3 regions of the Streptomyces sp. NPDC005752 genome follow, and region 2 is predicted to be linked to each of the others. Evidence: riboswitches for the same ligand, from Rfam matches in the RefSeq annotation. Region 2 holds a riboswitch; each other region holds the start of a gene.

Region 1 (9,588 bases), on a different contig from region 2:
GGAGGGCAAGGCCGACGTCCGGGCCATCGCCGACGAGCTGCGCCGGTGGAGCCTGTGATCGGAGCTCCTCAGCCGGCCTCCGCCGAGCGGTCCACCACACCGGACCGGCGGGCCACGCCGAGCACACACGGGGAAGTCGGCAGCTGCACGCCCCGGTCCGGGATGCGGAACCTGCGGTACACCCCCAGCTCGAAGCCGGCCTCCTCAATCGCCGCGACCGTGTCCCGCGCCGTGTGACAGCCCCCGAACAGCAGCGGCCAGAGTGTGCGGTCCGCCGCACGCTGCGCCGTCGCCAGCGCCCGTCCCGGAGCCAGGGTGTGCTCGAGGAAGCGCAGTTCACCGCCCGGCCGCAGCACACGCTTGATCTCCGCCAGCGCCCGGGGCAGGTCCCGCACCGTGCACAGGACCAGCGAGGCGACGGCCGCGTCGAACGCCTCGCTCTTGACCGGCAGTGCCTCCGCCATGCCCGGCACCACGTCGACCGGCACGTCCGCGCGCAGCGCCGCACCGGCCGCCAGCTGCCGCAGACTGCGCTCGGGCTCGATGGCCACCACTTCGGACACGGCCCCCGGGTAATGCGCGAAGTTGAGACCGTTGCCCGCGCCGATCTCGATGACACGGCCGGAAAGGCCCGAGAGGAGTTCGTCGCGGCGGTCCGCCACGCCTCCCTTGATATCGGCGGTCACGCTCAGCCGGGCGTAGAACCGGGCGAATACCGGATGGTGTACCGCGTCGCGGGGGACGGGTATGCTGCGCCGACGCATGATCGGACCTCCTCGGAGGGCACGGGCACGTGGGTACGGCTCTCCTTCGATTCTCCCCCGTACGGGCCCGCTCAGCCGCTCATCCGGCGGGACGTTTCCCGCCGAGTTCCGCTGAGAGCCAACTCGCCGCCCGGGACCGGAAGTCGGCCGGCGCCAACGTTCCCGCCCCGGCCGGGACCGCCCCGAGCAGTGGGGCGCCCGCCGCGACAGGGAGGTCGTCGATGTTGCACCGTGAGGCCAGATCCGGCTCGGCCGGCATGCTGCCGACCACCACCCCGGGGCAGGTGAGTCCACGCGTCCGCAGCGCCTCCGTCGTCAGCGCGGTGGAGTTGAGGGTTCCCAGGCCCGCGGGTGCCACCACGAGAACGGGTGCCGCCATCAGCCGCGCGGCGTCCGCGAGCGTGGACCCCTGCCCGTCGTAGCGGACGAGCAGCCCGCCCGCCCCCTCGACCAGTACCAGGTCGTGCTCCGTCGCCAGTTTCTGGGCGGCCTCGGCGATCTCGTGCGGTCGGACGGGCGGGAGGCCCGCTCGGCGAGCAGCCGTCTCGGGTGCCAACGGCTCCGGGAAACGCGCCAGTTCCACTGCGGTGACGTGAGCCCCCGCAAGGCGCGCCACCTCTGCGGCGTCCCCCGGCTCGCCCGGGGCGAGGCCGGTCTGCGCGGGCTTGAGGACCGCGACCCGCAGGTCCTGGGCGGCGGCCGCCACCGCCGCGGTCACGATCGTCTTGCCGATCTCGGTGCCCGTACCGGTGATCACGAGAATCTTCATCTCAGCCCTCCCTCGCCGCGGCGCACACAGCCCGGCAGATCCGTGCCACATCGTCGTCGCCGGTCACATAGGGCGGCATGGTGTAGACCAGATCACGGAACGGGCGCAGCCAGACGCCCTCGCGGACCGCGGCCCGTGTCGCGGCCTCCATGTCCACCTCGTGGTCGAGCTGTACCACCCCGATCGCGCCCAGCACCCGGACGTCGCGTACGCCGGAGACTTCGGCGGCCTCGGCCAGCCCCTGGCGCAGGCCCGTGCCGATCCGTTTCACCTCGAGTTCCCAGTCCTGGCCCAGCAGCAGATCCACGGATGCGCAGGCCACAGCCGACGCCAGCGGGTTGCCCATGAACGTCGGCCCGTGCGCCAGCACGGGGACGTCGCCGCTCGAGATGCCCTCTGCCACCCGGGAGGTGCACAACGTCGCCGCCAGCGTCAGATAGCCGCCGGTCAGCGCCTTGCCGACACACATGACATCCGGGGACACTCCGGCGTGCCCGGCTGCGAACAGCTGTCCCGTACGGCCGAACCCGGTCGCGATCTCGTCGAACACCAGCAGCACGTCGTTCGCGTCACACGCCTCGCGGAGCACCCGCAGGTACGCGGGGGAGTGGAAGCGCATCCCGCCCGCACCCTGCACCACGGGTTCCACGATCACCGCTGCCAGTTCGTCGGCGTGAGCGGCCACCAGTTCACGCAGGTGCCGCACATAGGCGTCGTCCGGATCGGCATCGAAGCCGTCCGGTGGGGCGTCGGCGAAAATCTGGCGGGGGAGGGAACCCGACCACAGCTCGTGCATCCCGCCGTCGGGGTCGCACACCGACATGGGCTGCCAGGTGTCCCCGTGGTAACCACCGCGCCACGTGAGCAGCCGGCGCTTGGCGGGCCGCCCGGCCGAACGCCAGTACTGCAGGCACATCTTCACGGCGACCTCGACGGAGACGGACCCCGAGTCGGCGAGGAAGACGTGCTGCAGAGGCTGCGGGGTGATCTCCACGAGCCGGGCCGCCAGCCGGACGGCGGGCTCGTGCGTGAGCCCGCCGAACATCACATGGCTCATCCGGTCCAGCTGGCCGCGGGCGGCCTCGTTGAGTACCGGATGGTTGTAACCGTGCACCGCCGACCACCAGGACGACATGCCGTCCACCAACTCGCTTCGGCCGTGGACGGGTTCGGCGAGCCGGATACGCACCCCGGACGCGGACTCCACGACCAGCGGCTCCTGCCTGCCCGGCATCGGGCCGTAGGGGTGCCAGACGTGGGCCCGGTCCAGGGCGCGGAGTTCCGCGGGGCTGAGCTGATCAGGCATTGGGAGCGAGGTCCGTCCCGGCGCCTCGACGGCGGACCGACACCAGGTCCGTGCGGGCCGCAAGGGCCTCGGAGGGCTCCGGATCGGTCCCGGCCGAGCCGCCGCACGGAGCGCAACCGCCCTCGTGCGAACCGCAGCCGTCTCCGGCAGGCGCCCGGTGCTCGGGGAGTGTCGTCGTCGCCGCTCCCTCCACCTCGAAGCCGGCGTCCGCGATCATGTCGAGGTCGGTCTGTCCGGACTGGCCCTCGCTCGTCAGGTAGTCGCCCAGGAAGATGGAGTTGACCAGATTCAGGGCGAGCGGCTGCATCGAACGCAGATGGACCTCGCGGCCGCCCGCGAGCCGCACCTCGACGTCCGGGCACACGAACCTGACCATCGCCAGGATGCGCAGGCAGCGCTGCGGAGTGAGGTGCCAGTCCTTCGCCAGCGGGGTCCCCTCCATGGGGATCAGGAAGTTCACCGGCACGGAGTCGGGATCGAGCTCACGCAGCGAGAAGACGACGTCCACCAGATCGGCGTCGGTCTCGCCCATCCCGGCGATCAGACCGGAGCACGCCGAAAGTCCGGCAGCCTGGGCCTGCTGCACGGTGTCCACCCTGTCGGCGTACGTGTGGGTGGTCGTGATGTCCCCGTACGTACCTTCGGAGGTGTTCAGGTTGTGGTTGTACGCGTCCGCGCCCGCAGACCGCAGACGGTCGGCCTGGCCCTCGGAGAGCAGACCGAGACAGGCACACACCTCGACGTCCTCGTGCTGCTCCTTGATCGCCTCGATCGTCTGCGACACCCGGTCGACATCACGGTCGGTGGGCCCCCGGCCGCTGGCCACGAGACACACCCGCTTGGCGCCGCCCGCCACCCCCGCGGATGCGGCCTTCTTCGCCTCGTCCGGTTTCAGCCACGTGTACTTGAGGATCTCGGCCTTGGAGCCGAGCCGCTGCGAGCAGTACGAGCAGTCCTCGGGGCAGAGCCCTGACTTCAGATTCACCAGATAGTTCAGCTTGACGCGCCGGCCGAACCACTGGCGGCGCACCTTTCCGGCCGCGGCCACCACGTCGAGCAGTTCGTCGTCGGAGGTCGCCAGCACGGCGAGCGCTTCGTCACGGGTCGGCAGTTCGCGCCGCAGCCCCTTTTCCACCAGCGTGTTCAGCAGGTCCATGGCGTTGATCCTGACGCACAGCACCGCCATCGGCCAAGGAGGAACCGGACAATAGAGGCGTCCGATGCTGTGTGCATTGCCACACCCTGGCCTGTTGCGCACCCGGTTAGGGTCTGTGAGCTGCCTACAAAAAGGGACCCGCCCATGTCCTACGCCCCGTTCGACTGGACCGACGACGAGGCCCGGCGCCGTGCCGACGCCGGACTCGTCCGGACGCTGCGCCCCCGGGCCGCCGAGACGGAACTGCTGGACCTCGCGAGCAACGACTACCTGGGTCTGAGCCGTAACCCCGAGGTCACCGCCGCCGCGGCCGAGGCGGTACGGACGTGGGGCGCGGGCGCCACCGGATCGCGGCTCGTCACGGGATCCACCGCGCTGCACGCCGAGCTCGAGCGCGAACTCGCCGCCTTCTGCGGATTCGAGGCCGCCCTGGTGTTCTCCTCCGGCTACGCGGCCAACCTCGCCGCACTCACGGCGCTCACCGGGCGCGACTCGCTGATCGTCTCCGACGCGGGCAACCACGCCTCGATCGTCGACGGCTGCCGGCTCTCCCGGGCCGATGTCACCGTCGTGCCGCACGCTGATCCCGACGCCTTTCGCAAGGCCCTCCAGGCGCACCGTGGACGGGCACTGGCCGTGACCGACTCCGTCTTCTCGGTGGACGGCGACGCGGCCCCGCTGGCCGGGCTCGCCGACGTCTGCCGCGACGCGGGCGCCGCCCTCGTCGTGGACGACGCGCACGGACTGGGCGTCCTCGGTGAAGGCGGGCGCGGCGCACTCGCGGCCGCAGGACTCGCCGGCGGTGAAGGGGTCGTGGCCACGCTCACCCTTTCGAAGTCGCTCGGGAGCCAGGGAGGAGCGGTGCTCGGGCCCGCCCCGGTCATCCGGCATCTGGTCAACACGGCCCGTACGTTCATCTTCGACACCGGCCTCGCGCCCGCGGCTGTCGGGGCGGCTCTGGGGGCGCTTCGCCTGCTGCGCCGCGAACCCGAACGCGCGTCGAGGGCCGTGGCCGTCGCTGTCGAACTGCACCGCAGGCTGTCGGCGGCCGGACTCACCGCCGTGTACCCCGACGCCGCCGTCGTGTCGGTCCGCGCCCCCTCGGCGGAGTCGGCGGTCCGCTGGGCGGCCGACTGCCGCTCGGCGGGTCTCGTGGTGGGGTGTTTCCGGCCGCCGTCGGTTCCTGACGGGATCTCCAGGCTGAGGCTGACCGCCCGGGCCGACCTGACGCAAAGTCAGATCGAGAAGGCCGTGGACACTGTCCTCGCGACGGCGCCCCGGCCCGTCAGCTGACGGGGCCGCCGCCCAGTCCGGCGACGAAGGACGTCCAGGCCGTGGCCGAGAAGCGCAGAGGCGGAAGGTCCGCGTCCTTGGAGTCGCGTACGGCGAGCCGGTCACGGCCGAGTGGCGCGGTTTCCACGCAGTTGTTCATCCCCGTGCTGCGGCTCGGACCCGCGCGGGGGTCCGGCCCGGAAAGGGGCCTGTGGGGCGCCCGGACACGGCTCAGGTGGCGCGGTTCACCGCAATGGGCGACAGATATATGCATATCTTGGCGGATCGCCGTCACGGAGGGCGGCATCGGTGGCAGTCTGGCGCGAAGCACGATCCAGGCCGGCCGCGGGCCGGTCAGGTGGGAAAGGGACGCGTCGCCATGGCAGACCAGCAGGAAGCAACCGTCACTCTGGCGAGCGATCCGGCCTCGGTCTCCGCGGCCCGCAGATACGTGGCCCGGGTGCTCACGGAATGGGGCCTGGCCGAGGACGGCGACACCGCCGACGCCATCCGGCTGATCGTCTCCGAACTCGCCACGAACGCCGTCCAGCACACCTTCGGGCAGTCGCCCACCTTCACCGTGGACCTCCGGCTCGACCGGGATGCGGAGTTCTACCTCGGGGTGACGGACAGTCACCCCCGCCGGCCCCAACGGCTTCCCGCCGCAGTCCGGCAGGACAACGGCCGCGGGCTGGTGATCATCCGGGCCCTGGCGAGGGAGCGCGGCGGCCGCCTGAGCGTCAGCCCCACCCCGGACGGGGGCAAGACCGTGTCGATCGCCCTGCCCTGGCAGGTTCCCGCGCCGGCCTGACGCCGAGCCGCGCGAGCGGGGCCGGGCGCGCAGCTCCTAAGCGCCGGAGACCCGGCCGAAGCCACTCCGCAACAGCGCCATCAGTGTCGTCGCCGCCGCGGTGTTCCCGTCCCCCCGGTGCACCACGGAGATCGTCCTGCGGAACGCGGCGGGTTCCAGGCGCCGGACGGCGAGGGGCGCGGGGGACATCGCGGCGACCATCTCCGGTACCACTGCCACCCCTAGGCCGGCACTGACCAGAGCGCACACCAGGGCGTAGCCGGGTGACTCGCACACCACGGCAGGGGTGGCCCCGGCCTCGGCCAGCGCACGCTCCACCCCGCGCCGCGGCGGATGCTCGGGCGCACTGCTGATCAGCGGACGGCCCGCGAGTTCGGCCACGGGGAGGGGGCCGCTGCCGTCGGACAGCATCTGGCCGCGCGCGGTGACCAGTACCAGCTCCTCGACCAGCAGCGGTTCGTCCGAGAGTCCCGCAGGCAGGGGATCGGCGGCGGCGGGTTCGTACGCGTGGGTGAGCGCCAGGTCGACGTCGCCCGCCGCCACCGCGGCGACCCCGGCGGGCGGCTCGTAGTCCGTGACGGCCAGCTCCACGTCGGGGTGCGCGCGACGGAACGCGGTGAGCACCGGCGGCAGCAGATGGACCCCGGCCGTCACGAATGTGCCGACCCGCAGACGGCCGCCCGACAACCCTGTGAGCCGGGCCAGCTCGTGCCGTGCCTGGTCCATCTCGTCCAGCACGCGTCTGGCGCGCCCCGCCAGCAGCTCACCTGCGGCCGTCAGCCGCGCTCCGCGGTGGTGACGGACGAGGAGGGCGGCTCCCGCCTCCCGCTCGAGCTTCGCGAGCTGTTGCGAGAGCGCGGGCGCGGTGTAACCCAGCCGCGCTGCCGCCCGGGTGATCGAGCCGGCCTCGGACACCGCCACCAGGGCAGCCAGCCGCGTAGGGTCGTACATTAAGCGTTCCTTTTGGCAGACCCAGGACATTGCAAGTACATGCTAAAGGCATGGAGCGTCCATGGTGGATCCATGGACGCACAACTGCTCGCTTTCGTCGCCGTGGCGGCGGGAATGGTCGCTCTGCCGGGCGCCGACTTCACGGTGGTCGTACGCAACGCGCTCGCATCCCGGACGTCCGGGCTGGCCACCGCGGTGGGAGTGGCCGGCGGCCTGCTGGTGCACACCGCGCTGGCCGCCGCCGGACTCGCCGCCGTGCTCGTGACGATGCCCGTCCTCTTCCGCACCGTCCAGTTGCTCGGCGGCGCGTACGTCCTCTACCTCGGCCTCAGCGGTCTGCGTGCGATGAGGCGGCGGGCTGCCACCGGAGCGGATGCCGGGGAGGGGGCCGAGCTAATGGCGACGCCGTCGGGGCCGGGGCGCTCGTTGCGCCAGGGCTTCCTGACGAACGCGCTCAACCCGAAAGCGCCCGTGCTCTTCCTCAGCCTGCTGCCGCAGTTCGTCCCCGACGGCCGGCCACCGCTGCCCAGGACGTTGCTGCTCGCCTCGGTGATCGTCCTGCTCGCGCTCGTCTGGTTCCCGGCGGTGGCCCTGCTGGTGGACCGGCTGGGCCGGTGGCTGCGCCGGCCGCGTACCGCCCGGGTGATCGAGGGCGGCAGCGGCACGGCACTCACCGCGTTGGGGCTCGTACTGGTGACGGGGCCCCTGCTGCACTGAACCAGGGCGAAAGGCGTGTCAGCGCACCCTCCCGTACCAGACGTTGCCGGACCAGATCTTCTCCAGCCGGACCACGGCGCCGGCCTTCGGCGAGTGCCAGATCTTCCCGCTGCCTGCGTAGATCCCGACGTGGTACACACCGCGGCCCGCATGGAAAAAGACCAGGTCGCCGCGTTTCCGCTGCGACCTGGAGATATGGCGGGTCTTGTTGTACTGCTGCTGCGCCGTTCGAGGAAGTTTCTTGCCGGCCTTCTTGAACGAGTAGAGCGTGAGCCCGGAGCAGTCGAACCGGTTGGGGCCCGTGGCGCCCCATCTGTAAGGCGCACCCTTCTTCGAGGCGGCGATCTTGAGTGCCTTCGTCGAATGGGCGGCGGCCTCGGCGTCGTTCACGAGACCTGGGGCCAGCATGGTGGTGCCCACGGCGAATGTCAGGACCGAGGCCGTACCGACCCGGGCGAACAGAGACGGGACATGAACCTGCGCAGTCATGCGCAACCCTTCGTCAGCCGCCTGTGAAGGATGACCTGTCGGGTTCGGGCTGGCGAAGTTGCCCGGCCGCGTGATGCGGCTTCACCCCGAGGGCCGTCCGGAACTCCGGCCGGCCCGTTGTGCTCGGGTCCTCCACTCCTGCCGATCCACTCCTGTCGACCAGGCATCCGGACGGCGGCAGGACTCGGCGTCCGCCCGGACCGCCCCGCCGCGGTGGCGGGGGCTTGTCGTCCCAGGGATCTTTACGCACGCACTGCCGGATTTCCTGGCTGAAGTGGCGATATGTGAGAGTCGTCACGGCTGATCCGATCGGGTGGACGCGGTCGGCCCGGAGCCGCCACGGCCACACCGGACCAGCCGTGGACCAGCGGCGGAACGAACCATTCCGCTCAGCGTCCGTGCTTGGTGCGCAAGTTGGCTGGTCCCTCGTGCGGGGGATCACCTACGCCGATCGAGCGAGTGAAACTCGTCGGCCGGTCGGGCGTGTCGTAGGACGGCGCCGCAAAGCCGACACCGCAGGCGGGTCGGGCGTGCAGGAGCTCAACTCGACGGCGGGGGAGGTACGGAGACCCGCCCTGCTCGGCGCTCCCCGTCCAGCAGCCGCAGCGCCCTGGCCAGAGTGCCCGCGTGGATCTGCGATTCACCCCGTTCGTGCATCAACGCGAGTGAGTCGCGAAGGGCGGTGGCCCGGGAGGCGAGAGCCTGAGCGGCCCGGAGCGCTCCGTACGTGTCACTGCCGCGTGCCGGGTTGATGCGGCCGAGCTGGTCGATCACTTCCAGGTAGCAGTCGATGAACTCGGCCTCGGCGCGCGTCAGCGCGGGAAGCGGCGGGAACTGGGGTGGGAGCATCGGGCGTTCACCTCGCGGGATGCGGCGGCTGGGACTGCGTGCGGTTCTCCACTACGTGGTCCACCAGCCCGAACGCCAGCGCGGCCGGGGCGTCGAGGATGGTGTCCCGTTCGATGTCGGCACTGATCCGGCCCGCGGAACGACCCGTGTGGCGGGCCAGCATGGCCGTGAGCAGCTCGCGCTCGCGCATCAACTCACGGGCCTGGATCTCGAGATCGGAAGGCCGGCCCTGCACCGGCTCGTCGAGAGCGGGTTGCTGGATGACTACCCGCGCGCCCGGCAGGGCATGTCGGCGCCCGGGTGCGCCGGCCGCGAGCAGTACCGCCGCGCCGGAACCCGCCTGACCGAGACAGAAGGTCTCCACCTCGCAGGCGAGGTAGCACATGGTGTCGTAGATCGCCGTCATGGCGTTGAAGGAGCCACCGGGCGAGTTGATGTAGAGGCAGATGGGCCGGTCGGGGGCCGCGTGCTCCAGGTGCATGAACTGCGCGATCACGTCGGTGG
Region 2 (9,588 bases):
CGGTGTCGGAGGTGTTGATGATGCCGAAGGCGTTCGGGCCGATGATCCGCATGCCGTACGAGCGTGCCTGCCGGACCAGTTCCCGCTGGCGTTCCCTGCCTCCGGCGCCGCGCTCGGCATAGCCGGCCGAGAGGACGACGAGGCCCTGGACCCCGTGTTCGCCGCAGTCGGCGACGGCCTCGGGCACCCGGTCGGCGGGGACGGCGACCACAGCGAGGTCGACCTGCTCGCCGATCCCGCCCACGGAGCGATGGGCCGGCACTCCGTCGACGGTGTCCAGGCCCGCGGCGAAGGACGTGTTCACCGCGTACGTGCGTCCGGTGAAACCTGAGCCGAGGAGGTTACGCAGCACGGTCCGGCCCACGCCGCCGGGTTCGCGTCCGACGCCGATGACCGCGACGGACCCGGGGGCCAGCAGGCGCTGGACGGATCGCGCTTCGGCCCGCTGCTCACGGGCGCGCTGGACGGCGAGGGACTCGGCCGTGGGCTCCAGGTCGAGGGTGAGGTGGACGGAGCCGTCCTCGAAGCTGCGCTGCTGGGTGAATCCGGCGTCCCGGAACACCTTGATCATCTTGTTGTTGGCGGGCAGCACCTCTGCCGCGAAGCGGCGGATGCCCCGTTCCCTGGCCACCGCCGCGATGTGTTCGAGGAGGGCTGACGCCACGCCGCGGCCCTGGTGGGCGTCCTGGACGAGGAACGCGACCTCGGCCTCGTCCGACGGGGCCGACGCGGGCCTGCCCCGGGCGTCGATCCGGTCGAAACGGACGGTGGCGATGAACTCGCCGCCGATCGTGACGGCCAGTCCCACCCGGTCGACGTAGTCGTGATGGGTGAAGCGGTGCACGTCCCGGGCGGAGAGACGCGGATACGGGGCGAAGAAGCGGTAGTACTTCGACTCGTCGGACACCTGCTCGTAAAAGCTGACCAGCCGCTCGGCATCGTCCGTGGTGATGGGCCTGATGCGCGCGGTACCACCGTCGCGGAGCACCACGTCCGCCTCCCAGTGGTCGGGGTACGCGTGATGCGGACTCTGCTCCGGAGTGGGCTCCATGGCCAAAGCCTACGGCCCGGGGCACCGGTCGCGGCGGGAGCGCCGCAGGGGCACGCTGAGGGAGCCGACGGGCGGTCGGCGAGGCCGGGCACAGCAGTCCGCACTGCATGAGAGACTGGTCTAGACAACTCATCGTTACGTGAAGGGCAGAACCATGGCTGAGCGCCGCGTCAACGTCGGTTGGGCCGAGGGCCTGCACGCCCGCCCCGCTTCCATCTTCGTCCGTGCCGCCACGGCCTCCGGCGTCCCCGTGACGATCGCCAAGTCCGACGGCAACCCCGTGAACGCCGCTTCCATGCTCGCGGTGCTCGGCCTGGGCGCCCAGGGCGGCGAGGAGATCGTGCTCGCGTCCGAGGCGGACGACGCCGAGGCGGCCCTGGACCGCCTGGCGAAGCTGGTCACCGAGGGGCTCGAAGAGCTTCCGGAGACCGTCTGACTCGACCTCGTCGAATCGGATCCCTTTCTACAGAAAGGCCGCACCTCCCCACCGGGAGCTGCGGCTTTTCTGTTTTCCGGGCCGGGCCGGCCGACGCCCCGGTGAAACCAAATAAGGGCAGCGAAAAGAAAGCCCTCCGAGAATTACCCTACGTGTATACGGTGCAATTGTTAATGGCGGGCTCCCCCGATGTTTACGGGGTGTTGCGAAGACCTCACCCGGGCCCTTCCCGCCGTGCGCCCCGACCGGTCCGCGCCCCGCAGCCGGTGGGCCGCGGTGGCCCGCTCCGCGTGCTGGGCGGCCAGCACCCTGGCCCGCTCCGGGTCACGGCGCGCCACGGCGTCGACCAGAGCCCCGTACTCGGCCCATGAATCCGCGGGGCGGACCGGCTGCTCCACGGCGTACATCCAGGTGATCTTGTGACGGAGCTGGGTGAGCAGCGAGATCAGCGCTGGGCTGCCCGAGGCCTGGGCCAGCGTTTCGTGGAACCAGCCGCCCAAGGAGCGCAGGTCTTCCCCCTCATCCCGGCGCGCCCGGTCCTGCCCCAGCCTGACCAGGCCGCGGAGCACCTTCAGGTGCGCCTCCGTACGGCGCTGCGCCGCTCGTGCCGCCCCGAGTGGCTCCAGGAGCATCCGCACCTCCAGGAGGTCGGCGGCCTCCTGTTCCGTGGGCTCCGCGACGCAGGCACCGGCGTGCCGGCGGGTGACGACGAACCCCTCGGACTCCAGGGTGCGCAGCGCCTCGCGCACGGGGACGCGGGATACGCCGTAGCGCCGCGCGAGCACCTCTTCGGTGAGGCGGCTGCCGCGCTCGAAGACACCCGAGACGATGTCGTCACGGATTGCCGTGCATACCGAATGCGCGGGAATGCGCATGTCCGAACCTCCGCCTTAATCCCCGCGAAACGCGGCCGATCGACGCCTGTTCTGTGACTCTATTGCAATCGGCCGGAATTTCCGATGGCGGGGTGGAATCCATGGATATCTTTTGGCCGGGGGCCACTTCCGCGAGGGCTTCGGCGGGCGTATCCCCCGGGACACGGCGAAGGCCCCGGCACGCGGAGCCGGGGCCTTCGTCGGAGCGGTGTCGCGCGTGTGGGGTCAGACCTGGACGCCGTGCGCACGGAGGTAGGCGACGGGGTCCATGTCCGAGCCGTACTCGGGTGTGGTCCGGGCCTCGAAGTGCAGATGCGGACCGGTGGAGTTGCCGGTCGAGCCGGAGACGCCTATCTGCTCGCCGGAGCCGACGCTCTGGCCGACGGAGACACCGATCGAGGAGAGGTGGCCGTACTGGGTGTACGTGCCGTCCTTCATCCTGAGCACGATGTTGTTGCCGTACGCGCCGCCCCAGCCGGCCTCGACGACCGTGCCGGCGCCGACCGCGACGACGGAGGTGCCGGACGCCGCCTGGAAGTCCACGCCCGAGTGGCTCCCGGAGGACCAGAGCGCTCCGCCGGACTTGTAGGAGGTGGTCACGTGAGAGCCGGCGACCGGGAGGTGGAAGGAGTTGAGCCGGGCGCGCTCGGCGGCACGTGCGGCGCGCGCCTTCTCCTCCCGGACCTCCTCGGCGCGGGCCTCCGCCTTGCGCTCGGCCTCCGCCTTGGCCTTGGCCTTCGCCTTCGCTTCCGCCGCGGCCTTCGCAGCCGCGTCGGCCTGGCGCTGCTGGACCTTCGCCTGAGCCTCGATCTGGGCCGCCAGGGTCGTGTCGAGGGCGACGGTCTGGGTCAGACCGGTCCCGGCGGCGACGGCCTCGGCGTCCGCGGCGAGGGCCGGGGAGGCCGTGGCGCCGATGACACCGGTGGTGGCCAGGGCCGCGATGCCGGCGACCTTGGCGCTCCTGCGCGTCAGGCGGCTCGGGGCACGGTGCTTCCCGGCGGCACGGATGAATGCCATGGAGGGGCTGTTCCTTTCCTTCCTTCTCGCCTACCGGGTTAGCTGACGGGTTCGGAGCAGGAAGGTCTCCTACGGCCCCCTCCGCCTCGCGCGAGACGCAGGGTTCCGATTCACCCCAGGGACTTCGTGGGTCCCCGGCTCCCCAGGCTCGCGCCTGACGGGGACTCGGCGATGACTGTCCGGCGCCGCGGTCGCGGCTTTCGTCCGGCGGACAGCCGGGCCGACGCTAGAGCGGGCCACTTTCCCGCACCAAACGGAAAGGGCCTTTTGTCGCACATCCCACAGGATGAATGGAACTTTCTTTGCAAAGCGGACAAAAGACCGAACCCCGGCGAGAGTGCACTCTCGCCGGGGCCCGTCATGTCCTGCTTCGGTCAGCCGCTGACGACCGACACCTCGCCGATGCCGAGCGCCCTGACGGGCTCCGCGATCTGAGCGGCGTCGCCGACGAGAACGGTGACCAGCCGGTCGACCGGGAAGGCGTTGACCACGGCGGCGGTCGCCTCGACGGTGCCGGTCGCGGCCAGACGCGCGTACAGCTGCGCCTGGTAGTCGTCCGGGAGGTGCTGCTCCACCTGGTCCGCCAGGGTGCCCGCGACGGAGGCCGCCGTCTCGTACTTCAGCGGGGCGACGCCCACGAGGTTCTGCACGGCGGTCTCGCGCTCGGCGTCGGTGAGCCCCTCGGCGGCCAGCGTGCGCAGGACCTTCCACAGGTCGTCGAGCGCGGGGCCGGTGGACTCCGTGTCGACGGAGCCGCTGATGGCGAGCATCGCGGCGCCCGTCGCCCCCGAGGCCGATCCGGGGGCCGTCGAGCGCAGCACCTGTCCGAAGGCCCGGACACCGTAGGTGTAGCCCTTCTCCTCACGCAGCACACGGTCCAGCCGGGAGGTGAGGGTGCCGCCCAGGCAGTACGTGCCGAGGACCTGGGCGGGCCACACGCTGTCGTGCCGGTCCGCTCCGATCCGGCCGATCAGCAGCTGCGTCTGCACGGCTCCGGGACGGTCCACGATGACGACACGGCCGGTGTCGTCCGCGGTGATCGGAGGCACGGGCCGGGACTGTCCGGCATTGCCCGACCAGTCCCCGACGGTGTCGGCGAGCAGTGCGTCCAGGTCCACCTCGGTGAGGTCCCCGACGACGACCGCCGTCGCGGTGGACGGGCGGACATGGGCGTCGTAGAAGGCGCGGACGGCGGCGGCGTCGATCCGCCGGACCGTCTCCTCGGTGCCCAGGCGCGGACGCGACATCCTCGCCGTGGCGGGGAAGAGCTCCTTGGAGAGCTGCTTGGCTGCCCGCCGGGCAGGGTTGGCCTGCTCGTGCGGGATCTCGTCGAGCCGGTTGCCCACGAGGCGCTCGACCTCGCTCTCCGCGAAGGCAGGCGCGCGCAGCGCCTCGGCGACCAGGCCGAGGGCCTTGGCGAGCCGGGAGACCGGGACCTCCAGGGAGACGCGCAGCCCCGGATGGTCCGCATGGGCGTCCAGGGTGGCGCCGCACCGCTCCAGCTCGGCGGCGAACTCCTCCGCGGAGCGCTTGTCCGTGCCCTCGGACAGGGCGCGCGCCATGATCGTGGCCACGCCGTCCAGGCCCTCGGGCTCGGCGTCCAGGGGTGCGTCGAGGAAGATCTCCACGGCGACGACCTGCTGGCCGGGGCGGTGGCAGCGCAGCACGGTCAGCCCGTTGGGCAGGGCGCCACGCTCGGGCGCGGGAAAGGCCCAGGGCCTGGCCTCGCCGGCGGTCGGCTGCGGGTGGTACTCCATCGCTACTCCAGTCACGGCGGCGTCGGTCACTTGTCGGCCCCCTCGTGCGCGTCGGTGCCGTCGGCCTCATCGGCCGGTTCGACCGGCTCGTAGACCAGGACGGCACGGTTGTCGGGGCGCAGGTGCGCCCGGGCGGCGGCCTTGACCTCGTCGGCCGTCACGTCCAGGACGCGGCCCACCGCGGTCAGGGCGAGCTGCGGGTCGCCGAACAGGACGGCGTACCGGCACAGTTCGTCCGCGCGGCCCGCGACCGTACCGAGACGGTCCAGCCACTCGCGCTCCAACTGTGCCTGGGCGCGTTCCATTTCCTCCGGCGTGGGGCCCTCCTCGGCGAACCGGGCGAGCTCCTCGTCGACGGCGGCCTCGATCTGCGGCACCTCGACGCCACCGGACGTCTTGACGTCCAGCCAGCCCAGCGAGGGCGCGCCGGCCAGCCTGAGCAGCCCGAATCCCGCCGCCACCGCCGTGCGGTCACGCCGGACCAGGCGGTTGTGGAGGCGGGACGACTCGCCGCCGCCGAGCACCGTCAGCGCGAGGTCCGCGGCGTCGCACTCGCGCGTCCCGTCGTGCGGCAGCCGGTAGGCGGCCATCAGGGCACGCGCGGGCACCTCCTCCTGGACCACTTCGCGCAGCTGTTCGCCGATGGTCCCGGGCAGCGTGCCGTCGCGCGGGGGCTGCTTGCCGTCGTGGGAGGGGATGGAACCGAAGTACTTCTCGATCCAGGCGAGCGTCTGCTCCGGGTCGATGTCCCCCACCACGGAGAGCACCGCGTTGTTCGGCGCGTAGTACGTCCGGAAGAACGCCTGCGCGTCCTGAAGGGTCGCCGCGTCCAGGTCGGCCATCGAGCCGATCGGGGTGTGGTGGTACGGGTGGCCCTCCGGGTAGGCGAGGGCGGTGAGCTTCTCGAAGGCCGTGCCGTAAGGAACGTTGTCGTAGCGCTGGCGGCGCTCGTTCTTCACCACGTCCCGCTGGTTCTCCATGGACTCCTCGTCGAGCGCGGCGAGCAGCGAGCCCATCCGGTCGGCCTCGAGCCACAGGGCCAGCTCCAGCTGGTGCGTGGGCATCGTCTCGAAGTAGTTGGTGCGTTCGAAGCTGGTCGTGCCGTTCAGGGAACCACCGGCCCCTTGCACCAGCTCGAAGTGTCCGTTCCCCTTGACCTGGCCCGAGCCCTGGAACATCAGGTGCTCGAAGAGGTGAGCCAGGCCCGTACGCCCCTTGACCTCGTGGCGGGAGCCGACGTCGTACCAGAGGCAGACCGCGGCGACGGGGGTCAGGTGGTCCTCGGAGAGCACCACGCGCAGGCCGTTGGCCAGACGGTGCTCGGTCGCCGTCAAGCCGCCGGAGCCGGCCTGGGCTGTGGCCGTGTGACCCATGGGCATGTACGTCCCTTCGATCGGTACAGGATTTCCTGCCGGACCTGCCACTCTAGGCAAGCGCACGGGCACCTGGCGAAGTTCCCGCCGGGTGAATGTTGTCGTAGATGCTGCCGTAAACAGGGGTTCCGCGGAGGCCCTGTGGACCACTTCGGACGGGTCGAGGTCGGCGTTGTCAGTACGGCGGTCCACAATGGTCGGCGTCAGAACCTGAGGTTGTCCGACAGAATCTTGTGAAGGAGTCGCAGCCGCGATGGCCCGCCGCAGCACGAAAACCCCGCCGCCGGACGACTTCGAGGAGAAGATCCTCGACATCGACGTCGTCGACGAAATGCAGGGCTCCTTCCTCGAGTACGCGTACTCGGTGATCTACTCCAGGGCTCTGCCCGACGCCCGCGACGGCATGAAGCCCGTGCACCGCCGCATCGTGTCCCAGATGAACGAGATGGGTCTGCGCCCCGACCGCGGGTACGTGAAGTGCGCGCGGGTCGTCGGCGAAGTGATGGGCAAACTGCACCCGCACGGTGACGCGTCGATCTATGACGCACTGGTGCGCATGGCACAACCGTTCTCGATGCGCCTGCCCCTCGTCGACGGGCACGGCAACTTCGGTTCCCTGGGCAACGACGACCCGCCGGCCGCCATGCGGTACACCGAGTGCCGGATGGCCGACGCCACGTCACTCATGACGGAGTCGATCGACGAGGACACCGTCGACTTCCAGTCGAACTACGACGGCCAGGAGCAGGAGCCGGTCGTCCTCCCGGCGGCGTACCCGAACCTCCTGGTCAACGGCGCGTCCGGGATCGCGGTCGGCATGGCGACCAACATGCCCCCGCACAACCTCGGCGAGGTCGTCGCCGCCGCCCGCCACCTCATCCGGCACCCCGGCGCCGACCTCGAGACGCTGATGCGCTTCGTCCCCGGGCCCGACCTGCCCACCGGTGGCAGGATCGTCGGCCTCGGCGGCATCAAGGACGCCTACGCCGCCGGGCGCGGCACGTTCAAGATCCGCGCCACGGTCGCCATAGAGAACGTCACGGCCCGCCGGAAGGGTCTCGTCGTCACCGAACTGCCCTTCACCGTCGGACCGGAGAAGGTGATCGCCAAGATCAAGGACCTCGTCGGCTCGAAGAAGCTCCAGGGCATCGCGGACGTCAAGGACCTCACCGACCGGGCCCACGGCCTGCGGCTGGTCATCGAGGTCAAGAACGGCTTCGTGCCGGAGGCCGTGCTGGAACAGCTCTACAAGCTGACGCCGATGGAGGAGTCCTTCGGCATCAACAACGTGGCACTGGTCGACGGGCAGCCGCTCACACTGGGGCTCAAGGAGCTCCTGGAGGTCTACCTCGACCACCGCTTCGACGTGGTGCGCCGGCGCAGCGAGTTCCGCAGGACCAAGCGCCGCAACCGGCTGCACCTGGTCGAGGGCCTCCTCGTGGCGCTGCTCGACATCGACGAGGTCATCCGGCTCATCCGGGACAGCGACAACTCCTCGCAGGCGAAGGAGCGCCTGATGGAGCGCTTCTCGCTGAGCGAGATCCAGACCCAGTACATCCTGGACACCCCGCTGCGCAGGCTCACGCGCTTCGACAGGATCGAGCTGGAGAGCGAGCGCGACAAGCTCAACGAGGAGATCGCCGAGCTGACGGCGATCCTGGACTCGGACGCGGAACTGCGCAAGCTGGTCTCGTCCGAACTGGCGGCGGTGGCGAAGAAGTTCGGCACCGACCGGCGCACGGTACTGCTGGAGTCGGCGGGTTCGCAGATCGCCTCGGTGCCGCTGGAGGTCGCCGACGACCCGTGCCAGGTGCTGCTCTCCTCGACCGGCCTCCTGGCCCGCACGGCCAACGCCGAGCCGCTCACGCAGACCGAGGACGCCAAGCGCACGAAGCACGACGCGATCGTCTCCGCGGTCGCCGCCACGGCACGCGGTGACGTGGGCGCGGTGACGTCCACCGGGCGGCTGCTCCGGCTCTCGGTGATCGACCTGCCGCAGCTGCCGGACACCCATGCGGCTCCGAACCTCTCCGGCGGGGCCCAGATCTCGGAGTTTCTCAGCCTGGAGCCGGACGAGGAACTCGTCTGCCTCACCACCCTGGACGAGGAGTCGCCGGGCCTGGCCATCGGCACCCTGCAGGGGGTCGTGAAACGTGTGGTGCCCGACTACCCGCCCAACAAGGACGAGTTGGAGGTCATCTCGCTGAAGGACGGCGACCGGGTCGTCGGCGCCACCCAGCTGCGTACCGGCGAGGAGGACATGGTCTTCATCACGTCCGACGCGCAGTTGCTTCGCTATCCGGCCGCGTCGGTACGTCCGCAGGGACGCGCCGCGGGCGGCATGGCGGGCGTCAAGCTCGCGGCGGGTGCCACCGTGCTCTCGTTCGCCGCGGTGGACCCCTCGGCGGACGCCGCGGTGTTCACCGTGGCCGGGTCGCACGGCACCCTGGACGACTCCGAGCTGACCTGGAAGCTGACCCCGTTCGACCAGTACCCGCGCAAGGGCAGGGCGACCGGCGGCGTTCGCTGCCAGCGCTTCCTGAAGGGGGAGGACGTCCTGGTCTTCGGCTGGGCGGGCGAAACCCCCGCACGGGCGGCGCAGAAGAACGGCGCACCGGCCGAGCTGCCCGCCCCCGATCCACGCCGTGACGGTTCGGGCACACCGCTGACGAGTCCGGTCGCGGTGATCGCCGGGCCGCTGTAGGACACCGGCCGGGCGGCCCCCGGGGACCTCAGGCCCCGGCGTCGTCCGGCTGTCGCACGTAGCGCAGGACGCCCCACATGGCACGCTCCAGCCGCTCGGTGGCGTCCTGGTCGTCCGCGGCCGGCCGCCGAGCGTCCTGGCAGTCCTCCAGGCCCTTGCGCAGCGCCTCGGCGTCGATGCCGGAGCCGATCAGCACCAGCTGGGTCAACCGGGGCTCGTCGCGGGCCCAGCGCCGCGGCACGAAACGCAGGAACCCGCCGACGGCGTGCAGCGCGTACCGGTTGCCGGGGTCACCCGCACCGAAGTCGGCGAACCCCTTGATCCGGTAGAGGCCCGCGGGCCTGGAGTCGAGGAACGCCATGAAGCGGCGTGGAC
Region 3 (9,588 bases), on a different contig from region 2:
CCGTCGCAGGGTCAGTGCGTAGTGCTCGCGGATCGCCTCGACGTCCCGGGCCTCGAAGCCGGCCTCCTCCAGGGTGGCGACGGTGCGGCCCACCGGGGCCAGCTCCCCGTCGGGGAAGACGTAGGCGTCGATGAAGTCGTCGACGTGGTACGCCGACTCGTCCTTCTCGGGCCGACGGGCGATCTGGTGGTTGAGCAGTCGGCCGCCGGGCTTGAGGAGGGCGAAGAGGTCGTCGGCGTACTCACGGAAGCGGACCGAACCCACGTGCTCGGCCATGCCGATCGAGGAGATGGCGTCGTACGGACCGTCCCTGACGTCCCGGTAGTCCTGGACACGGATCTCGATCCGGTCGGTGAGCCCCTCCTCCGCGATGCGCTTGCGGGCGAAGGCGGCCTGTTCGGCGGAGAGGGTCACCCCGGTCACCCGGGCACCGAACTCACGGGCCGCGTGGATCGCCATCGAGCCCCAGCCGCAGCCCACGTCGAGGAGGCGGTCGCCCTCCTTCAGTGCCAGCTTGCGGCAGACGAGGTCGAGCTTGTCGCGCTGGGCTTCCTCGAGTGTGGCTCCGTCCTGCCAGTAGGCGCAGGAGTAGACCATGGACGGGCCGAGGACCATCGCGTAGAAGTCGTTGCCCACGTCGTAGTGGTGGCTGATGGCCTCCTTGTCCCGGCGCCTGGTGTGGAGCGCGCCGGCGCGGCGGCGGATCTCCTCGGCGGGCGGGGGCGGCGGCGGCCAGGGGCCGGCCACTCGCAGGAGGCCGCCGGCGAATGCCCGTACCTTCGGGTCGCGGACGGGGTGGACACGGTCCTTCGCGTCGGCGCCACGCTCCCAGAGCAGCGAGGCCAGAGCGTCCAGGGCGGCGTACAGGTCTCCGTCGACGTCGATCTCGCCGGCCACCCAGGCCCGGGCCAGGCCCAGTTCGCCCGGCTTCCAGAGCAGTCGGCGCAGGGCACGGCGGTGGCGCAGGACGAGGGTGGGCGCACCCGGCGGCCCGGACTCGCTGCCGTCCCAGGCCCGGATCCGGACCGGCAGGGGCTCTCCCAGCAACTCTTCGGCGAGAGCGGTCAGCCGCGATGCGGCGTCGGCCATGGTGCACACCTCCGTGGTGGTGTTTCCGAACGTGCCCAAATTCGCATATACGCATCCGAACCGTGCCGCGACACCTCGGGGCCCGGTGAGGTACACCGGCGTCAACACCCCACCGCACCCACGCCATCCCGCTCCCGGGCAACGGAACGGCAAAATACCTGTACTCGCCATCTAGTTACGGGGCCGGACCGCCGCGAGAGGGCCCGGACCGCCGCGCGGAGTCCCGCAGGGAGGTCCGGGCACGCCGAAGGGGCCGTCCGCACCACGGATGGCGGACGACCCCTTCGGTGACGTACAGGCGCTAGGAGGCGCTCGCCTTCTCGCCGGACTTGCTCTTGTCGCCGTCGGCCTTGGCCGCGACCGGCGCGGGGCTCGGCTTGGCGGCCTCGTAGAACTCCTCGCGCGGAGTCTCCATGGCGCCGAGCGAGACGACCTCGCGCTTCAGGAACATCGCCAGCGTCCAGTCGGCGAAGATCCGGATCTTGCGGTTCCAGGTCGGCATGGCCATGCCGTGGTAGCCGCGGTGCATGTACCAGGCGAGTCGGCCCTTGACCTTGATCTTCACCTTGCCGATGACGATCATGGCGACGCCCTTGTGCAGGCCGAGTCCGGCGACAGCACCCTTGTTGGCGTGGCTGTACTCCTTCTGCGGGAAGCCCCGCATGCCGGAGATGACGTTGTCACCGAGGACCTTCGCCTGACGCAGCGCGTGCTGGGCGTTGGGCGGGCACCAGGCGTTCGGGTTGCCGGCGCGGCGGCCGACCATGTCCGGCACCTGGGCGTTGTCGCCCGCGGCCCAGATGTAGTCGGTGCCCTGCACCTGGAGCTTCTCGGAGGTGTCCACGTGACCACGCGGGCCGAGCGGCAGACCGAAGCGGGCCAGCGCCGGGTTCGGCTTCACGCCGGCCGTCCACACGATCGTGCTGGAGTCGACCTCGAGGCCGTTCTTCAGGACGACGTGACCGTCGACGCAGGAGTCCATGGAGGTCGAGAGGTAGACCTCGACACCACGGCTCTCCAGGTGCTCCTTGCCGTACGCGCCCAGCTTCGGGCCGACCTCGGGAAGGATCTTGTCGGCGGCGTCGACCAGGATGAAGCGCATGTCCTCGCGCTTCACGCTCGTGTAGTACTTGGCCGCGTCGCGCGCCATGTCCTCGACCTCGCCGATGGTCTCCGCACCGGCGAAGCCGCCGCCCACGAAGACGAACGTCAGCGCCTTGCGGCGGACGTCCTCATCGGTCGTCGAGTCGGCCTTGTCCAGCTGCTCGAGGACGTGGTTGCGCAGACCGATGGACTCCTCGATGCCCTTCATACCGATGCCCTGCTCGGCGAGGCCGGGGATCGGGAAGGTCCGGGAGACCGCGCCCATCGCGATGACCAGGTAGTCGAAGGGCAGCTCGTAGGCCTCGCCGACGAGCGGCGCGACCGTGGCGAACTTGCGGTCCTGGTCGATGGTCGTGACACGGCCGGTGAGAACCTCTGCCTTGGGCAGCACGCGTCGCAGCGGGACGACGACATGCCGAGGCGAGATGCTGCCGGCAGCAGCTTCGGGGAGGAAGGGCTGGTACGTCATGTACGAGCGCGGGTCGACGACCGTGACGGTCGCCTCTCCATACCGCATCTTCTTCAGAATGCGACGAGCTGCGTACAGGCCTACGTACCCACCGCCTACAACGAGGATCCTGGGACGCTCCGTGGTGCTCATGCCATCGAGTATCCACCCCCCTCGGGGGGCATGCTCGTGAGCCCCTTCACAAGGTATCCGCCACCCTCTGCTACACTTCGCCGCCCACGTGACCGAGGTCATGGTCCGAGTGGGGAACCACGCACCCCTGGCGAACGTTGTTCACCACTTGTGAGCTGGCCCTTGAGCAGTCATCCGGGATGAACCACCTGCCCGGGACATGCCCCCGCCACACCCCGGAAACGCCCCGGCACCCCCCTCGCGCGGAGCCGCAGGCGTCCCGCACGGCCTCTCGGAGGCAGAACTTCGCCCGGTGGGGCCGAATTCCTTGTGAAGAAGTTCACGAAGTTCGCCGCGGCACCTCGTGCAAGGCCCCTCCGAACGGGTCCGGAGGGGCCTTGCACGGGCTCAAAGGTGCAGGCGGGAATGCGTTTGAGCAACGTCTCACCGCAGCCGCGACCACGTCGTGATCAGGCGGTCGACCAGGCGATCCCGTCGAGGATGTCGTGCTCGCTGACGACGACCTCACGAGCCCCCGACCGTTCCATCACGGCGAGCAGGACGAGGGCGCCGGACGCGATCACGTCGATCCGGCCCGGGTGCATCGCGGGGATCGCCGCGCGCTCCGCGTGCGTCGAGGCGAGCAGCCCTTCGGTGATCTCCCGGACCCGCTCGTAGGAGACCCTGGAGTGGTGGATCGCCTCGGTGTCGTACTCCTTCAGCCCGAGCGCGATCGCGGCGACGGTCGTGACCGTCCCGGCCAGGCCGACGAGCGTCGCGGCCGAGGAGATCGGCACGGTCGCCTCGGCCAGGTCCAGGGCGGCGCCGATGTCCGCACGTATCGCGGCGATCCGGTCGGGCGTGGGCGGGTCCACGACCGCACCGTCCTGCACCAGGTGACGCTCGGTCATGCGTACGCAGCCCATGTCCACGGATCGGGCTGCGCGGACACGGTCGTCACCGACGACGAACTCGGTGGAGCCGCCGCCGATGTCCACGACGAGGTACGGCTTCTCCAGGTGGTCGCTGCCCACCAGTTCCTTCGTGGCGCCGTCGAAGGAGAGCTGCGCCTCCTGGTCACCCGTGATGACCTCGGGCTCGACGCCCAGGATGTCCAGGACCCCCCGGACGAAGGTGTCACTGTTCTCCGCGTCGCGGGACGCGGACGTGGCGACGAACCGGATCCGCTCGGCTCCGAGCTCCTCGATCGCGGCCGCGTACTCACGGCAGGCCTCGAAGGTGCGCTCGAGCGCCTCGGGGGCCAGCCGGCCGGTCCGGTCGACACCCTGGCCGAGCCGGACGATCCGCATCCGGCGGTCGAGCTCGGTGAAGTCACCGGTGGCGGGGTCCACGTCCGCGACGAGCAGGCGGATGGAGTTGGTACCGCAGTCGATGGCGGCAACGCGGGTCATGGGGCTCCTGTGGTTGTACGTGTTCCGCGCGGGGTCAGGACGCGTCGGGTCCGGCGTCGGAACCGCACGGGGTGACGCACGGCCCCTTGGCCCACCACTCCGGCAGCATCGCGATCGCCTCGTCGCCCAGCGGGTTCACCCCGGGGCCGGCGGCCAGCGAGTGGCCGACCAGGACGTGCAGGCACTTGACGCGGTCCGGCATGCCTCCCGCGCTCGGGAAGCCCTCAAGGACCTCGATGGCGTCGCGGCGCGCGATGTAGTCCTCGTGCGCGGCACGGTAGGCGGCGGCCAGCTCAGGGTCCGTCGTGAGCCGCTCGGTCATCTCCTTCATGACCCCGTTGGCCTCCAGCGTGCCGATCGCGGACGCGGCACGCGGGCAGGTCAGGTAGTACGTCGTCGGGAACGGCGTGCCGTCCTCCAGACGGGGCTGCGTCTCGACCACGTCCGGGTTGCCGCACGGGCAGCGGTGCGCGATGGCGCGCAGCCCGCGCGGCGGCCGGCCGAGCTGGAGCTCGAACGCGGCGATGTCCGCGTCGGTGGGCGTGGTGGATTCGGTCTGCGGAGGGGGCGTGTCCATGCCTGCCTTGAATGTCATCGGTCGGACTGTACGGATCGGTGCGGGAACGGAGCACCGCGGGTGCGCCGGGTCCCGGACCACTGCGGGGAGGAGGGTCATTCGCGGTCGGCGCTGTCGACGCCGTCCCAGAGGTTCGAGTGCCAGGGCCGCCCCGTCGCCCCCGGCTCACCCCGGCGCACCTCGGCCGCGTCCGGGTCGACCACCGTATAGCCGGTCTCGCCGGGCAGCACGTAGTGCAGGTGCTGGCGCGCGAGACGGCGGATGTACGCGTCGTCCTTGAGCCGTGCCTTCTCGTCGCGCAGTTCCTCGGTCCGCTCGCGGGCCTCCTGCGACAACCTCTCCTGTTCCGCGATCTGGTCGCGCTGGGAGACGTACTGCCGCATGGGGTACGCGAGGGCGACCACCAGGGAGCAGACGATCAGAGCGAGGAACGCGGCCCGGCCGGTGAGCCGGGAGCGACGAGCCTGGCGGCGGTTCTGGGACCGGTAGACGCGGGCCGCCGTCTGCTCGCCGAGCAGTCGCAGCCTGGTCGCGGTGGAGAACCGGTCGCGGTCCTTCCCGGCCATGTCTCACGCCTCCCCGTTACGCACGTCCGTCCCCGCACACGGTACGGGACCGGATGCGGGGACGGACGGAGGCTGTGCTCCGGACTCGGGCTGTCAGCCCTCGAAGCGGAACCGCGGGAACGCCGAACGCCCGGCGTACACCGCGGCGTCGTCGAGGATCTCCTCGATGCGCAGCAGCTGGTTGTACTTGGCGACGCGGTCCGAGCGGGCCGGGGCACCGGTCTTGATCTGACCGCAGTTCACCGCGACGGCGAGGTCGGCGATGGTGACGTCCTCGGTCTCGCCGGAGCGGTGGGACATCATGCACTTGAAGCCGTTGCGCTGGGCCAGCTCTACGGCGTCCAGGGTCTCGGTCAGCGAACCGATCTGGTTGACCTTGACGAGCAGGGCGTTGGCCGAGCCCTCCTCGATGCCGCGGGCGAGGCGCTCGGGGTTGGTGACGAACAGGTCGTCACCGACGATCTGCACCTTGGAGCCGAGCTTGTCGGTGATGACCTTCCAGCCGGCCCAGTCGTCCTCGTACAGCGGGTCCTCGATGGAGACCAGCGGGTACGCGGAGACGAGCTCCTCGTAGTACTCGGTCATCTCGGCGGCCGAGCGGGACTTGCCCTCGAACTCGTAGACGCCGTCCTTGTAGAACTCGGACGCGGCGACGTCGAGGGCGAGCGCGATGTCGCGGCCCGGGACGTAACCGGCCTCCTTGACGGCCTCGAGGATGAGGTCGAGGGCGGCGCGGTTGGACTCGAGGTTGGGGGCGAAGCCGCCCTCGTCACCGAGACCGGTGGACAGGCCCTTGGTCTTCAGGACCTTCTTCAGCGTGTGGTAGATCTCCGCACCCCAGCGCAGGGCCTCGGAGAAGGACTCGGCGCCGATCGGCGCGATCATGAACTCCTGGATGTCCACGTTGGAGTCGGCGTGCGAGCCGCCGTTCAGGATGTTCATCATCGGAACGGGCAGCAGGTGCGCGTTCGGGCCGCCGAGGTAGCGGAACAGCGGGAGGTCGGAGGCCTCGGACGCGGCGTGCGCCACGGCCAGCGAGACGCCGAGGATGGCGTTGGCGCCGAGGGAGCCCTTGTTCTCGGTCGCGTCCAGGTCGAACATCGCCTGGTCGATGAGGCGCTGCTCGGTGGCGTCGTAGCCGACGAGCTCCGGGCCGATCTGCTCGATCACGGCGAGGACGGCCTTCTCGACGCCCTTGCCCTGGTAGCGGTTGGGGTCACCGTCGCGAAGCTCGATGGCCTCGAACGCACCGGTGGAGGCGCCGGACGGAACAGCAGCACGTCCCGTGCTGCCGTCGTCGAGGCCAACCTCGACCTCGACCGTGGGGTTGCCCCGGGAGTCGAGGATTTCCCTGGCTACGACGACGTCGATGGACGGCACGAGGCATCTCCTTCTGGGATCTGACACTGGTTCTGCAGGGTCACTGTGGCCTTGCGCCACGAGCCTAACCGGCCCGGCCCGCTGCGTCGGCCGTCCGCCCGTCACCTGGGACGAAAAAGAACCCAAGGGCCCGCATAACGGACAAAGCCGCAGAATCTTACTGGCGAGTAACTACAACAGTTGAACACTCACCCTTACCGGCGAGCCCGCCGCACACCCGACCGCGGGGTCCGGACGCGGCACCGGCCCGGCGTGCGGGGGGTCAGCACGCCGGGCCGGGCCTCCGGGGCGGGAGGAGGAAGAACGACCCCGGACTACTTCAGGTGGAGCTGCTGACCCGGGAAGATCAGGTCGGCGTCGTCGACGATGTCGTCGTTCAGGTCGAACAGCTTCTCCCAGCCGCCCTTGACCTTCTTCGCGTCGGCGATCTTGCTGAGGGTGTCGCCGGTCTTGACCTTGTACTCGCCGTCACCCTTCTCGACCTTGCCGCCGGTCGGGGTGGTGACCGTCTCCTTGGGAGCGGTGCGCTTCTCGCTGCGCGTGGTGGGCTGCTCGGCCTTGCGCTCCGGCGCGGCCTGCGGGGCCGTGTCGCCGTTCTTCTCCGAGCCGGTGTCGACGCCCGGGTCCACACCGTCGTTCGTCAGGCCGCCGGCACCGGCGCAGGCCCAGGCACCCGGGCCCTGCAGGTCGAGGAGCTTCTCGGCGGCGGCTATCTGCTGGTCCTTGCTGGCCAGGTCGGCGCGGGCGGCGTACTGCGTGCCGCCGGCGGCTGCCCAGCTGGACTGCGAGAACTGCAGGCCGCCGTAGTAGCCGTTGCCGGTGTTGATGGACCAGTTGCCACCGGACTCGCACTGGGCGACGGCGTCCCAGGTCTCGACGGAGGCGGCCGAGGCGCCGGTCGCTCCCATGAGCGGTACGGCCACGGCGGCACCGGTGACGCCGGCCAGGGTCGCGATGCGGACGGCCTTGGACGGGCGGCGGTGCTTGCCCTTGCTGGAAAGCAGCATGGTTCTCCTCACCGACGCCTACGAGGTGAGCTGTCGGGTTCGGGCCTGTGAGTTGCCCGGACGCCCGCTCCCGCGGACGTCTTCACCCCTAGCCGTACCTTCGCCCGTCTCACGACGACCGGGTCCGGCGCTTACCTGGGTCCCCCGCTCCTGCCTACGGCGCTTTACGCGTCGGTCCCCTTCGTCCGACGGCAGGATTCGGCGTGACGGTCGAAGGTGCCCGCGGTGCGAGCGGCTCCGACCGTAAACACACGCAACCCCCACATTCAAAGATGGACATAACGGCCGATCAGCCCCGTAACGGTCCAGGGGTGGTGTGCGTTTTCGCAGGTCGGAGCCAATATGGACGGATCGGACGGACCAGGCGCACCAGTTGAAGCAAAGAGACCCATGTCTCACTTACGCATAAGTGGACATAGGTCTCTGAACTACCCCTGCATTCGGGGTGTTTTCCCGCTTTTGATCAGTTGGCGACGGTGGTCTCCGCCTGGGCGGCGGGGGCATCCGCCCCGAGGTCGAGGTCCAGGCTCTGGCCGGGAAGGATCAGGTCCGGGTCGGAGCCCAGCTCACCCTTGTTGGCCTCGTAGAGCGCGGTCCAGCCGCCGGTGAGCTCCTGCGAGTCCGCGATCGCCCAGAGGTTGTCACCCGTGCGGACGGTGTATGTCCCCTCGGCTCCCTGGCGCGCCTCGGAGTCGCCGCGCGACGCGTGCCGGCCGGACTCGCGCCCGTCCTCCAGGTCCGTCCCGGCACTCGCCTCCGGGGCCGGGATGCCACGGTGCTTCCCGCCCTTCGCCTTGTCACCCTTCGAGGCGCCGGACGTCTCGGAGGCTTCCGGGGAAGGCGTGGCGGACGGGGTTGCGGAGGTCTTCCCGGACTCGTCCGCCTTGTCCGCCGCCTCGCCGGACGCCTTCCCGTCCGCCTTGTCCTCCGCGTCCGGGTCGTCCGCTCCGTCCGTCGCGTCCGCCGGGTCCGAAGCGTCGGACGAGGGGGTCTCGGACGGAGTCGCGTCCTCGGACGGCTCGGCGGACGTCTCGCCGCCCGGGTCGACACCCGGCAGCGCCCCGTCCAGGGCGAGCCCGGAGATCACCGCGCAACTGGGCCACGCCTGCGGCCCCTTGTCGTCCAGTACCTTCTCCGCGACCGTTATCTGCTGCGAGCGGCTGGCGAGGTCCGCGCGGGACGCGTACGCGGTACCGCCGTAGGACGACCACGTCTCCTGCGAGAACTGCAGGCCACCGTAGTAGCCGTTGCCGAGGTCGGCACTCCACATGCCACCGCTCTCGCATTCGGCGACCCGGTCCCAGGTCGTGGCCTCTGTGGCCTGCGCGCCGCCCGCACCGAGCAGCGGGATGGCGATGGCCGACCCCGTGACGCCTGCGGCGACGACGATGGCGGGTGCCTGACGAGGGCGACGGTGTCTGCCGTTCGCGGAGCCCATGGGATTGCCTTCCGTGTGACTGACATGTGACGGGTGAGTCGAACGGTGAACCTAGCCCTACTCGAACGTGTGTCACAAGTCGATGCAGCGGAGATCACGCGAAAGTCACAGAGTTGACAGGCTGTCACCTTTTTCGTCCGGCTGACCCGGACCGAACTCCACCGGAAGCGTCCGCAGTCCACGCATGATGAGCCCGCCGCGCCATCGCAAATCGGCAGGTTCCGCAGCAAGCCGCAGGTCGGGGAGGCGCCGCAGCAGTGTCGCCAGCGCCACCCGGCCCTCCAGCCGGGCCAGCGGCGCCCCCACGCAGTAGTGGATGCCGTGGCCGTAGCCCAGGTGCTGGTTGTCACTCCTGGCGAGATCCAGGGTGTCCGCATCCTGGAATCTGTCCGGATCACGATCGGCGGCGGCCAGCACCACGAGTACGGGATCCCC

The links. A riboswitch is a leader RNA that binds a small molecule or an ion and turns the genes downstream of it on or off. The one in region 2 is predicted to bind cyclic di-AMP.
Region 1: linked by a shared signal. The riboswitch ahead of ABZ441_RS13375 (C40 family peptidase) and the one ahead of ABZ441_RS25570 (M23 family metallopeptidase) in region 2 are both predicted to bind cyclic di-AMP.
Region 3: linked by a shared signal. The riboswitch ahead of ABZ441_RS10845 (transglycosylase family protein) and the one ahead of ABZ441_RS25570 (M23 family metallopeptidase) in region 2 are both predicted to bind cyclic di-AMP.

What each region holds. Positions count from the first base shown of each region.
Region 1 is NZ_JBEXYB010000013.1:34,293-43,880, reverse strand. Features, by position in the region: gene ABZ441_RS13425 (hypothetical protein) at 1-58, shown strand, start outside; gene ABZ441_RS13420 (class I SAM-dependent methyltransferase) at 69-764, opposite strand; gene bioD (dethiobiotin synthase) at 844-1,533, opposite strand; gene ABZ441_RS13410 (adenosylmethionine--8-amino-7-oxononanoate transaminase) at 1,535-2,839, opposite strand; gene bioB (biotin synthase BioB) at 2,832-3,995, opposite strand; gene ABZ441_RS13400 (8-amino-7-oxononanoate synthase) at 4,140-5,288, shown strand; gene ABZ441_RS13395 (DUF397 domain-containing protein) at 5,281-5,541, opposite strand; gene ABZ441_RS13390 (ATP-binding protein) at 5,647-6,078, shown strand; gene ABZ441_RS13385 (LysR family transcriptional regulator) at 6,115-7,029, opposite strand; gene ABZ441_RS13380 (LysE family translocator) at 7,102-7,746, shown strand; gene ABZ441_RS13375 (C40 family peptidase) at 7,765-8,235, opposite strand; cyclic di-AMP (ydaO/yuaA leader) riboswitch at 8,239-8,435, opposite strand; gene ABZ441_RS13370 (hypothetical protein) at 8,776-9,084, opposite strand; gene ABZ441_RS13365 (ATP-dependent Clp protease proteolytic subunit) at 9,092-9,588, opposite strand, start outside.
Region 2 is NZ_JBEXYB010000033.1:65,064-74,651, reverse strand. Features, by position in the region: gene ABZ441_RS25585 (GNAT family N-acetyltransferase) at 1-1,051, opposite strand, end outside; gene ABZ441_RS25580 (HPr family phosphocarrier protein) at 1,206-1,487, shown strand; gene ABZ441_RS25575 (GntR family transcriptional regulator) at 1,658-2,362, opposite strand; gene ABZ441_RS25570 (M23 family metallopeptidase) at 2,588-3,379, opposite strand; cyclic di-AMP (ydaO/yuaA leader) riboswitch at 3,393-3,560, opposite strand; gene ABZ441_RS25565 (pitrilysin family protein) at 3,754-5,136, opposite strand; gene ABZ441_RS25560 (pitrilysin family protein) at 5,163-6,515, opposite strand; gene ABZ441_RS25555 (DNA topoisomerase IV subunit A) at 6,763-9,213, shown strand; gene ABZ441_RS25550 (GTP-binding protein) at 9,242-9,588, opposite strand, start outside.
Region 3 is NZ_JBEXYB010000010.1:71,101-80,688, forward strand. Features, by position in the region: gene ABZ441_RS10815 (cyclopropane-fatty-acyl-phospholipid synthase family protein) at 1-1,089, opposite strand, end outside; gene ABZ441_RS10820 (NAD(P)/FAD-dependent oxidoreductase) at 1,391-2,794, opposite strand; gene ABZ441_RS10825 (Ppx/GppA phosphatase family protein) at 3,244-4,185, opposite strand; gene ABZ441_RS10830 (DUF501 domain-containing protein) at 4,220-4,762, opposite strand; gene ABZ441_RS10835 (septum formation initiator family protein) at 4,858-5,328, opposite strand; gene eno (phosphopyruvate hydratase) at 5,422-6,708, opposite strand; gene ABZ441_RS10845 (transglycosylase family protein) at 7,023-7,715, opposite strand; cyclic di-AMP (ydaO/yuaA leader) riboswitch at 7,716-7,887, opposite strand; gene ABZ441_RS10850 (transglycosylase family protein) at 8,179-9,153, opposite strand; gene ABZ441_RS10855 (cytochrome P450) at 9,259-9,588, opposite strand, start outside.